Regions from separate parts of the Clostridium sp. BJN0001 genome, predicted to be linked through region 2. Evidence: a T-box and tRNA genes for the amino acid it is inferred to sense, from the RefSeq annotation. Region 2 holds a T-box; the other holds one or more tRNA genes.
The links. A T-box is a leader RNA that pairs with one kind of tRNA and senses whether it is charged. The one in region 2 lies ahead of pheS (phenylalanine--tRNA ligase subunit alpha), so its partner is inferred to be a tRNA-Phe.
Positions count from the first base shown of each region.

Region 1: it encodes a tRNA-Phe, which carries the amino acid that the T-box ahead of pheS (phenylalanine--tRNA ligase subunit alpha) is inferred to sense. The anticodon was not compared.

Region 1 covers NZ_CP094971.1:2,448,672-2,454,586, forward strand. Annotated here, with positions in the region: gene MTX53_RS11880 (peptidylprolyl isomerase) at 1-319, opposite strand, end outside; gene MTX53_RS11885 (uracil-DNA glycosylase) at 456-1,133, shown strand; gene MTX53_RS11890 (DUF3785 family protein) at 1,153-1,560, shown strand; gene MTX53_RS11895 (methyl-accepting chemotaxis protein) at 1,639-3,714, opposite strand; tRNA gene MTX53_RS11900 (tRNA-Phe) at 3,845-3,920, opposite strand; rRNA gene rrf (5S ribosomal RNA) at 3,927-4,043, opposite strand; gene MTX53_RS11910 (deaminase domain-containing protein) at 4,177-5,226, opposite strand; gene MTX53_RS11915 (cyclopropane-fatty-acyl-phospholipid synthase family protein) at 5,415-5,915, shown strand, end outside.
Region 2 covers NZ_CP094971.1:1,219,978-1,225,892, reverse strand. Annotated here, with positions in the region: gene pheT (phenylalanine--tRNA ligase subunit beta) at 1-1,524, opposite strand, end outside; gene pheS (phenylalanine--tRNA ligase subunit alpha) at 1,563-2,582, opposite strand; T-box leader at 2,651-2,878, opposite strand; gene MTX53_RS05820 (RNA methyltransferase) at 2,933-3,706, opposite strand; gene MTX53_RS05815 (TrkA family potassium uptake protein) at 3,723-4,391, opposite strand; gene MTX53_RS05810 (TrkH family potassium uptake protein) at 4,406-5,752, opposite strand; gene rplT (50S ribosomal protein L20) at 5,841-5,915, opposite strand, start outside.

The sequences.
Region 1 (5,915 bases), 1.2 Mb from region 2:
TATTATCTTCATAATACTTTTTGCATTCTTCATCAGTAACTGAAACATCAGCTAACGCTTTATTAATAGCCATTGATGTAATTACTTCTTTTGATATATTCTGCATAGATTTTTTGTATTCTTCTGTCTCATCTAATTTGATTTCCTGACCAAATTTATTCATTAATTCAAATGAAATTAATTGTTCAACTAATTGTTTCTTTCCTGCTTCATTCTGAAACATAGCTTGCTGCTGTTTTGGATATCTTGAAATTACCATATCAAGATCCTTTTCTGTTATTTCATTTCCAGCTGCTACAGCTAACACTTTATTTTCCATTTATTTTCTCCTTTATAAAAAATTTATTTTCCTTTTTATTTTATCAGTATATTTTAATTGTAACAATATTAAAATATAATTATACATGATTTTGTTAAATCTACTTACTACATGATATAATAAAAAGGGTGATTTTATGACAGAAATATTAAAAAACGACTGGAAAACATACTTAGATTCAGAATTTAAAAAAGATTATTATTTAAAATTAAGACAATTTCTAATACAAGAATATAAAACCCAAAAAATATACCCCAATATGTACGATTTATTTAATGCACTTCACTATACACCTTATTCAAAAGTTAAAGTAGTAATTTTAGGGCAGGATCCTTATCATGGGCCTAATCAAGCTCACGGATTAAGTTTTTCTGTAAATAAAGGAGTAAAGACTCCTCCTTCACTTGTTAACATATTTAAAGAACTTCATGATGATATCGGATGTTACATACCTAATAATGGATACTTAAAAAAATGGGCTGATGAAGGAGTTCTTCTATTAAATACTGTATTATCTGTTCGTGCAAAAGAAGCTAATTCTCATAGAAAAATGGGTTGGGAAGAGTTTACCGATAAAGTTATAGCAAGTCTTAATGAAAAAGAAAATCCTATTGTATTTATTTTATGGGGAAACAATGCAATCTCTAAAGAAAAATTAATAACAAATAAAAAGCATCTTATATTAAAATCAGTTCATCCAAGTCCTCTTTCAGCATCACGAGGATTTTTTGGAAGCAGACCTTTTTCAAAAACTAATAAATTTTTAAAAGAAACAGGTCAAACTCCTATTGACTGGCAAATAGAAAATATATAAGCTTGAAAGGATTAAATTAATGGAATTTGAATATAATAGCAAAAAATATTTATTAAATGAAGAAAACTGTGATGGATTTTTTAACGATGAAAATAATGAAGTAAAAGATATATCACTTGAAATAGTACTAGACTCACTTTCTCACTCAAAAAAAAGCATTGACTTTTCTAAAGAATACTATGCTTCTAAATGTCCATGTGAAAAACAAGAAGCTTTTGGCAGAGCCTATCCTTATCTTGAATATCATTTTTATATTTATACAAAAAATAACGCTTATGTAATAAATGATATATGCCCTGAATATGAAAATACAACTTTCACAAGACTTCAAAGAGCTGGAAAAGTTGATAACAGCTATATAGTAAGTTTAATAGTTTGTCCTGAATGTGGCAGATATACAGTTGAACTTGAAGAATGTCTTGTATAATAAAAAAATCTATTATACTAAAAAAGAGTTTCTGAAAAATATTAGAAACTCTTTTTTAGTATTAATTTTTTTATTTATCTATATTTTAAATCTTGAAATTTCATTATAAAGCGTCCTACTAAGTTTTCTCTGATTCTTAGCATTATCAGAAATAATCTGAACTTCCTGTGTAGTTTCATGTACACTTTTTTGAATAACATCAGCATTTTCAGAAGCTTTCTGCGCATTCTTAGCTGTAACATTTATAGCCTCTCCAATTTGTCCTACAGTAGCTGTAAGCTCTTCTGACATTGCTGCAATTTCTTCTGACATATTGCTTACAAACTCAGAACTTTTATAAAACTTATTTGACATATTTTCTACTATCTCAGATTGTTTTTCGATATTTTCATTCATAAATTTTAAAATTTCTTTACTATTGCTTGAAAGATTATTAAAGCTTTTTTGAACTTCTGAAATTACATTTTTTATTGTATTTACAGCTTCAGTTGACTGACCTGCAAGATTTCCAACCTCCTGTGCAACAACAGCAAACCCTTTTCCTGATTCGCCAGCTCTAGCTGCTTCTATAGATGCATTAAGCGATAAAAGATTAGTCTGTTCTGCAATATCTGAAATAGTATCTGCAAGTATCGCAATTTTTTTAACAACTTCCCCTTCTTTAAGTGCTTTAATTTCTGATTCCTTTTTCTGACTATAAACTTCTCTTGTTTTAGATGTATATTCATCAGCCATATTTTTAATATTTCTTGAGTTGTCTTTTGATTCTTCAGCCTTTGCACTTCCTTCAGTAGCCTTTACTGAAAGTGTATCCGAGCTTGTATTAACTTCATTTATCGATGCACTTATTTCCTCAGATGATGCACTTGTTTCTTGTACACTATCTGATATACCCTTTACTGACGAATTTATACTCTGCATTCTTTCTGTAAAACCTTCTACAATATCTGAAAGCTCATTACTGTGCTTGTCCATATCTTCAGACTGCTTGAGTATTTCTTTAAGAAGAGATTGAATTTCACTTCTCATTTTTTCATAAGCATTTGAAAGTACTCCTATCTCATCTTTATATTTAAGAAGGCTATCAATATCAGGATCATATGTAAGGTCAAGATCTGAGGCTTTTTTTATAGCTTTTGTAACTTTTTGAATAGGAGATGCAATTCTCTTTCCTACAACGTAAGATATTAAAATTCCTACTACCAGAAGTGCTAAAGCAGCAACTATTATTTTTTTTGTAATATCAGCTGCATTTTGAAGTATCTCTTTCTCAGAAGCAGTAATAATAAACATCCATCCATTTGATGTTTTATCAAATGACAAAACCTTGTTTTGATTATTAGATTTATATTTAATATAATTTTCATCTGAATTAAATTTATCAGAGATTCCATTTATTCCTGTTATTTTTTCAACATTTTGATTAATATCTAGATTAGGATGATACATTATATTTCCTTTATTGTCAGTTATGAATGCATACCCAGAATTATATGCTTTTGTTTCTTTTGCAACACTGCTTATTGCATCAAAATCTATGTCCATTCCAACAACTCCTACATTTTCTCCATTTTTAATAATAGGAACTACATAAGAAACCATGTATATATTAAGATTTGAATTAAGATATGGTGACATCCAAATGGCCTTCTTTGCTTTTACAGGTTCATAATACCAGCCAACATGTTCTATGTCATCTTTATCATACTTACTAAAATCGGTAGGCGTAAGTTTTTTAAATTCACTGTTTTCACTATCTCTTGAATAAAAAAGGCCTGATGTAGGTTCTGTATATTCAGGATTGAACCTTATGTAAAAACTTATCGCACCTTTTGTATTGTTTGCACATTCAATTGAAGATCTCTCCATTTTCTTTTGATAATCCTTAACATACTCAGGATCAGTCTTAAATTTATTTAAATCATCAATCTCTGTTTTTGCAATATTGGTTAATGTATTAACAGACTGTTCAATTCCCAATATTTTTTGATTAAGCTCTTCTGTCTTGTTCTCAGTCATAAGGCTCAGCATATTTTTTGAGTCATTAATTGCACTATTTCTAGCATTTGCTATACTAAATCCTCCAATCAATAATGCTGTAACCATACTACATAAAAAAATAGAAATAAAAATTTTAAATCTTATACTATTCATATTATATACCCCCATATATAAATAAAATATACCATATATACCATCTTTATTTAAAATATTATCATATTTTCTATTTCTTTACAACAAAATTTATGTTAAAAAAAAAGCACTAACTTTTGTTAGTGCTTCTTGGTGGCTCGAACTGGAATCGAACCAGTGACACGAGGATTTTCAGTCCTCTGCTCTACCGACTGAGCTATCGAGCCATGCTTACCTGGCAACGTCTTACTCTTCCACACAGTCACCCGTGCAGTACCATCAGCGCTGTAGACCTTAACTGTCCTGTTCGGTATGGAAAGGAGTGTTACCTCTACGCCATCGCTACCAGATGTATATAATTATATATAACAAGTCGCATTATGTCAACTATTTTTTTTAAAAAGTTTTTTATTTCTATTATCTATACATTATTAAGCTAGATATCATGCCAGTTATATAATACTCCTATTTTTTTATTTTTATCTATTTTGCTCTTCCATAATCATTTAAATATCGTACCTCTATTTTCATATTAGGATGTTTTTCTAAAAATTGTTCCATAACATAATAACAACTTGGGCATGGCTGCCATCTGCTTTTTAAAATTACTTTTCCATAATTTAAAACAATATTGTTTTCAATACACTCATCTATCTTCTCAAATATCTTCTTTTCACTATCACAGAACCTATCATAACCTGTTCCTATTTCACCAAACCTATTTACCCTAAAGCTTTTAAACCTCTCTAAATCTTTAATTGGAGCTTTAATAAAGCCATTAACTTCATCATTTCCACTTAAAGCTTTAAAATTAATACTACAGAATTCAACTTCTGCAACATTTATAGAATCTTGAATCGCCTTACTCTGATTTATTTCAATGATATTGCTATCCTCATTTTTAACATATTTTTTAATATTTAAAATAAGTCTATTCATTCTTAAAACTGCATCATTTAAAAAATTGTGATATTCAATACTTCCATTTTTGAATTTTATGAAATCAATTGTAAACAGATCAGGCTTTTTTATAAATAAAGTTTTCTGCCTTTTTTCATAATCATATTTTTCTTTTACATCTGAGTTATTAAATAACAATATCTTTTTTAAAAGTTCTACATCTTTTGCATAAACACATTTTGTGCTTATTTCACTATCAAGTTCATCTATATCAAATGTTATATGTGAATCTTTTATAGATAAAATATCTTCATGCGCTTTAGAAACCATCTTTTCAAAATAAGACACATCATAAGCCTTCACTCTAATTTTCTCGTATTCTATTCTTTTTATTATTATGTTTTCTACTTTTAGCAAAAGATTATTAAGTATCTTAATCTGCTCTTTAAATAAAATTTTCTTTTTAAAATAATCAATAAAATCAGAACTGTCATATGCTCTGTATTCTGTTTCTGAATTTTTAAGAGATTCTTCTATTATCTTTATGATTTTTTGATCAATATGAGTTTTATCTTCTTTCATCATATTTTCAAAATCCACTACATTTCGTATTTTTATTTTATTATGCTGCACAATCAAATATCGGTCTCCTTCTTAATTTTTAATCCATAAATATATCATACTATTCTATCACTAAATTTAAGAATAGACAGACATATTTTTAATATTATCATGTTTTATATTACATTGTTTTGTTGTTTGGGTATATAATATTTTTATTAGTATAAGAATTTTACTCTAATACAGAAAGAGGGAATATTATGGCTTTAGATAAAATTTTTTACAAAAATCTATTTAAGAATTTATTTTCAGATTCTTTTGAACTAATATTATGGGATGGAAGTTCAAAAATTTATGGTGAAACAACACCAAAATTTAAAATTAAATTTAATAAACCAATTCCTAAATCTTCAATATTAGCTGACCCATCAATTGCATTTGGCGAAGCTTATATGAATAAAGATATTGAAATTGATGGGAACCTTCAATTAGTAATTGAATCTCTATATAACAGTACAGAGAGTTTTTTAGGTTCTAATAATAAATTTTCACATATTACAAAAAAAATATTAAACAATATAAAAAATAGTAAAGAAAACATTGAGCATCATTACGATATAGGTAATGATTTTTATAAATTATGGCTAGATAAAACAATGACATATTCTTGTGCATATTTCAAAAATAAAGATGATTCCCTATATGATGCACAGATAAATAAAGTAGACTATATTTTAAAAAAACTTAATCTTAAAAAAGGC
Region 2 (5,915 bases):
ACTTGCTGTTGCACAGTCTATAATTATGTCATCAAGCATTCCCTTTCTATATTTAGGATCTCTACCTGTAGATTTATCAAATATTGTTGAAGGGACTTTTGAATAGCCATGAATTCTTGCAACTTCTTCTGCTATATCTTCCTTTATTGCAATATCTATTCTAAATGTTGGTGCTTTAACAATTAAATTATCTTCATCAATTTTAGTTGTTAAATCTATAGAATCAAGACATTTTTTCATTTCTTCTTTAGATATGTCTGTTCCTAAGAATTTATTGATCCATTTATAGCTAACAACAACTTCTCCTTCATTTTTCTTATTGTTATAAATATCTATAGTTCCATCCATTATTTCGCCGCAGTTTAATTCGTCAACTAATGCACATGCTCTATTAAGTGCAAGTTCTGCAAGATTAGGATCTATATCTTTTTCAAATCTTCCAGATGCTTCTGTTCTTAAATTTAACTTTTTAGAGTTAACTCTTATACTTGTTCCATCAAATCCTGCACATTCAAAAATAACTTCTGTTGTATCATCCTTTATTTCTGAATCAAGTCCACCCATGATTCCTGCAATACCTATTGTATTTTTATCATCTTTTATACATAAAACATCGCTGTCTAAATTTCTTTCTACTTCATCAAGAGTTGTAAATTTCTCATTATCACTAGCTCTTTCTACAACTATCTTTCCACTAGTTATTTCTCTTTTGTCATATGCATGCATAGGTTCTCCAGTTTCAAGCATAACAAAATTTGTAATATCAACTATATTATTTATAGGTCTTACCCCTGCGTCTAAAAGTCTTTCCTGCATCCATTTTGGAGATTCTGTGATTTTTACATTTTTTACTCCTCTTGCCATATATCTATTGCAGAGTTTATCATTTACTTCTACTTTTAATTCATCATTCACATTACTTTTACTTTTTACTTCATACTTAAGATTTGGCATATGATATTCTTTTTTAAGTGCTGCAGCTGTCTCTCTTGCCATTCCTATCATACTTAAGCAGTCTGGTCTGTTTGAAGTTATTTCAAAGTCAAGTATTGCCTTATTAAGTCCTAATGCTTCTTTTATATCCTGACCAAGTTTAGTATCCTCTTTAAGAATCATAAGTCCTTTTACTGGTTCATCAGTAGGAATACCAAGTTCTTCTTCTGAACAGAACATTCCATTTGACATAACTCCTCTTAATTTACCTTTTTTTATCTTTGTTCCATCGGCTAATGTAGATCCGTGAAGAGCTACAGGTACAATATCATTTTCTTTCATATTTGTTGCTGCAGTAACAATCTGAATTTCTTCTTCTTTGCCAATATCAACCATGCAGATGCTTAATTTATCTGCATCAGGATGTTTTTCTATTGTATTTATCTTTCCTGTAACTACATTTTTAATGTTATCTCCTTGAACTACTAATTCTTCAAGTTGAGATCCTGTAAGTGTTAGTATATCACCTAATTCTTTTGCACTTACATCTATTTCAACATAATCTTTTAACCAAGTATATGGTATCTTCATTTAAATATCCTCCTTAAAACGTAAATGTCCTATTACTATTAAAATTGATTTAAAAATCTCATATCACTTTCATATAGAAGTCTTATGTCATCTATTCCATAATTTAACATAACTATTCTATCAAGTCCAAATCCAAAAGCAAATCCACTATAAACATCTGGATCTATATTACAATTTCTAAGAACATTAGGATGTACCATTCCGCATCCTAATATCTCAATCCAGCCGCTTCCTTTACATACTCTACATCCTTTTCCACCACATACAAAACATGTAGCATCCATTTCAGCTGATGGTTCAGTAAATGGGAAATGATGTGGTCTAAACTTTGTCTTTACATTATCACCAAACATTTTTTTAACAAATAATTCAAGTGTTCCTTTAAGATCTGCAAAAGTAACATCCTTATCTACTACAAGACCTTCCATCTGATAGAAAATTGGCGAATGTGTTGCATCAACAGAATCACTTCTATAAACCTTTCCCGGTGATATCATTTTTATAGGAGGTTTCTGGCTTTCCATTGTTCTTATTTGTATTGGTGATGTTTGTGTTCTTAATACAATATTATCATTTATATAAAATGTATCTTGTTCACTTCTTGCTGGATGATTTTTAGGTATATTTAGTGCTTCAAAATTATAATGATCAAATTCAACTTCAGGACCATCTTCTATAGTAAATCCCATTGAAATAAATATATCTTTTATCTTTTCAAGTGTTAAATCAAGAGGATGTCTTTTTCCTATAGCACTTTTTCTTCCAGGAAGTGAGATATCTACTATTTCATTCTTTAATTTTTCATTTTTTTCTTCATCTTTAACCTTTTTTAAAGTTTCTGCAATTTTTTCTTCAATTTTTGCTTTGGCTTCATTCACCATTTTACCAACGATAGGTCTTTCTTCTTTGGATACGTTACCCATTCCTCTTAGTACTGCAGTAAGTTCACCTTTTTTACCTAAATATTTTACTCTTATTTCATCTAGCTCACTGCTATCTTTAATATTTTCGATTTGATTTATAGCATTTTTTAAAATGCCTTCTAGTTTTTCTTTCATAATTTTCTCCTTTCGAAACTAATTTTTTTATTAATAATAAAAAACTGCGAAAAAAAATCGTCCCCCAAAAAAGGGACGAATATCCGCGTTACCACCCTAGTTAATTTCTATTTATAATAATAGAAATTCAGCTCATTTTTATAACGGTACCTAACCGCTAACTGCTACTTTAAAATTTTTTCACAATTAGGACTCCTGAGTGAACTTCAATATTAATAGTCTTAAAAAGCTTACAGTCAATGGCCTTTTTTCCCTTAAAGAATCATAATATCTACTCTCTCAATCACAGTCTAATATTAAATTAATAATTTTATTATACAACCAAAATATATTAATTTCAACAATTCATTCTATATATTTTGCTGTCTTACTCTTTCGTACATAATAATTCCAGAAGCAATAGAAACATTCAATGATTCAGCTTTTCCACTCATTGGAATTTTAACTTTAATGTCTGCCAATGATACTATATCGTTACTTACTCCATTTCCTTCATTACCAACTGTCAAAATTATTTTTCCATCAAGTTTTTGTTCAAAAAAATTATTTTCTGCATCAAGAGCTGTAACAATTAATTTAAATCCATTAGATTTTAATTTTTTAACTTCTGATAAATCATTATCATAAAAAATAGGAATATGAAATATTGATCCCATAGTTGAACGTATTACTTTTTCATTATATATATCTACAGTTCCTTTAGTTAATATAATGCCATCAGCTCCTGCAGCATCTGCAGTTCTTATAATAGTACCCATATTTCCAGGATCCTGCACTTTATCACATAATAAATAAAAAGAACCACTTTCAGAAATTTTTTGATTCTCTACCTGTATAACTGCAACTATCCCTTGAGGTGAATCTGTAAATGCAAGTTCTTTAAGTAAATTATCAGGCATCTCATAACATTTAATCGAATCAGTATCTATATTATAATTTGATATTTTTTCTTTAGCTGATTTCGAAATAATTATATAATCTATAGGCACATTAGAAATAAACGCTTCTTCTATAAGCCTAAAACCTTCAATTATAAATTTAGAAAGCTTATTTCTATTTTTTCTTTCATGCAGTTTCCTTATTTCTTTAAAAATACTGTTTTCCTTGCTTTCAATTAAAATCAATATAATACACCTATCCTTATTTAACTTTTACAATCATTCCTTCAAGTTTACTTAATTCATCCGCAGAACCAATTGCAACTATGATATCTTTCTCTCTTATAATATCGTCAGCTGATGGAGAAACATTTATCTTGTCTCCATTTTTTATAGCAACAACATTTATACCATATCTACTTCTAAGTTTTGTATCTTTAAGAGTCTTATTTTCCCATTCACCTAAGACTTCTATTTCCATAATACTATATTCTGATGAAAGTTCTATGTAATCAAATATACTTGATGATACTAAATTATGTGCGACTCTGACACCCATATCTTTTTCTGGAAGTATTACTTTATCTGCTCCAATTTTATAAAGAACTTTTGCATGTATATCACTATTTCCTTTTGCAATTATATACTTAACTCCAAGTTCTTTAACAAGAAGCGTAGCCATAATACTCGCTTGAATATTAGAACCTATCGCAACTACTGCAACATCAAAATTTCTTATTCCAAGTGTCTTTAATGCATTCTCATCTGTAGCATCCATCTGCACTGCATGGGTTACATTATCAGAAATATCCTGAATAACATCTTCATCTTTATCAATTACAAGAACATCATGACCCAAATCATAGACAGTCTTTGCAAGAGATATTCCAAATCTCCCAAGGCCTATTACTACAAACTGTTTTTTTTGCATAAAATACTCCTCCTTTAACCTATCAAGATTTTAGCTTCAGGATACTTATATCCTGTTTTTTTCTTTCTACTTATAAATGCTAAAATAACTGTTATAGGACCTACTCTTCCAAAATACATTGTTATTATAATTATTATTTTACCAACTATTGACAAATGTTGAGTAACACCTGTTGTAATACCAACAGTACCAAATGCTGATGTAGCTTCATATAAAAGATTTATAAAAGGTTCGTTTTTTTCAGTAATAGAAAGGACCATTGCTACTGTAAGAACAAGTGTCATAGCTACGAAGAACATTGTAAATGCCTTGTAAACTGTTTCCTTAGATAGCCTTCTTTCAAATACTTCAGTTTCTTCTCTTCCTTTAAGAACACACATTATAGTAAGTAATATTACACTAAATGTAGTTGTTTTAAGTCCACCAGCCGTAGAGCCTGGAGATCCTCCTATAAACATAAGAATAATTGTTAAAAATTTTCCTGGCATTGTCATATCATTTGTAGAAATCGTATTAAAGCCAGCAGTTCTCGGAGTTACTGCTGCAAAAAACGAATTAAGAATTTTATTTTTAAAATTCATATCTCCTATTGTTGCTTTATTAGAAAATTCTATTACAAAGAAAAATATAGTCCCAAATATCACCAAAAACGCTGTCATATATATTACTATTTTAGAGTTTATAGAAAATTTTTTAGAATTTTTATAATTATAAATTTCCATAAGAACAGAGAATCCTAGACCCCCTATTATTATAAGTATACTTATAGTAAGTATTACAACAGAATTACCTGAATAACCTGTAAGGCTGTTAAAGTGTCCAAAAAGATCAAATCCTGCATTACAAAATGCAGAAATAGAATGGAAAATACTAAAAAAGAGACCTTTTATTAATCCATATTCAGGAATAAACTGAGTAGATAATAATAAAGCTCCAAAAAGCTGTACTGATAGTGTAAATACAAATACATAATAAACCATTCTTACAAGTCCTTCTATATTAAATGTATTCATAGCTTCTTGAACAATTAGTCTATCTCTTAAAGTTATCTTCTTTCCTATAAGTATTGCTGCAAATGTAGTAATGGACATAAATCCTAGACCACCAAATTCAATAAGAATTATAATAACAACCTGCCCAAATGTACTAAAATAAGTTCCTGTATCAAGTGTTACAAGACCTGTAACACAAACCGCTGATGTTGACGTAAAAATTGCGTCCAACAGATTAGTATAATTTCCTTTTGCAGAAGAAATTGGAAGGCTTAAAAGGATTCCACCTGCAACTATAAGAACTAAAAAGCCTATTGCTAATATCTGTACTGCATCAAGCCTCGACTTTTGAGTTAATGGTTTTGACATATATATCACTCCAAAAGTTTGTAACTATTTATTTTTATATATAAATAAAATGCGACTCTTTTAAGCCGCATTTTATTACATTAAGCTATTAAGCGTTTAATTGTTTTTTAGCTACTTCAACTAATTCAGTAAATGCTTTAGGATCATTAATAGCTATTTCTGA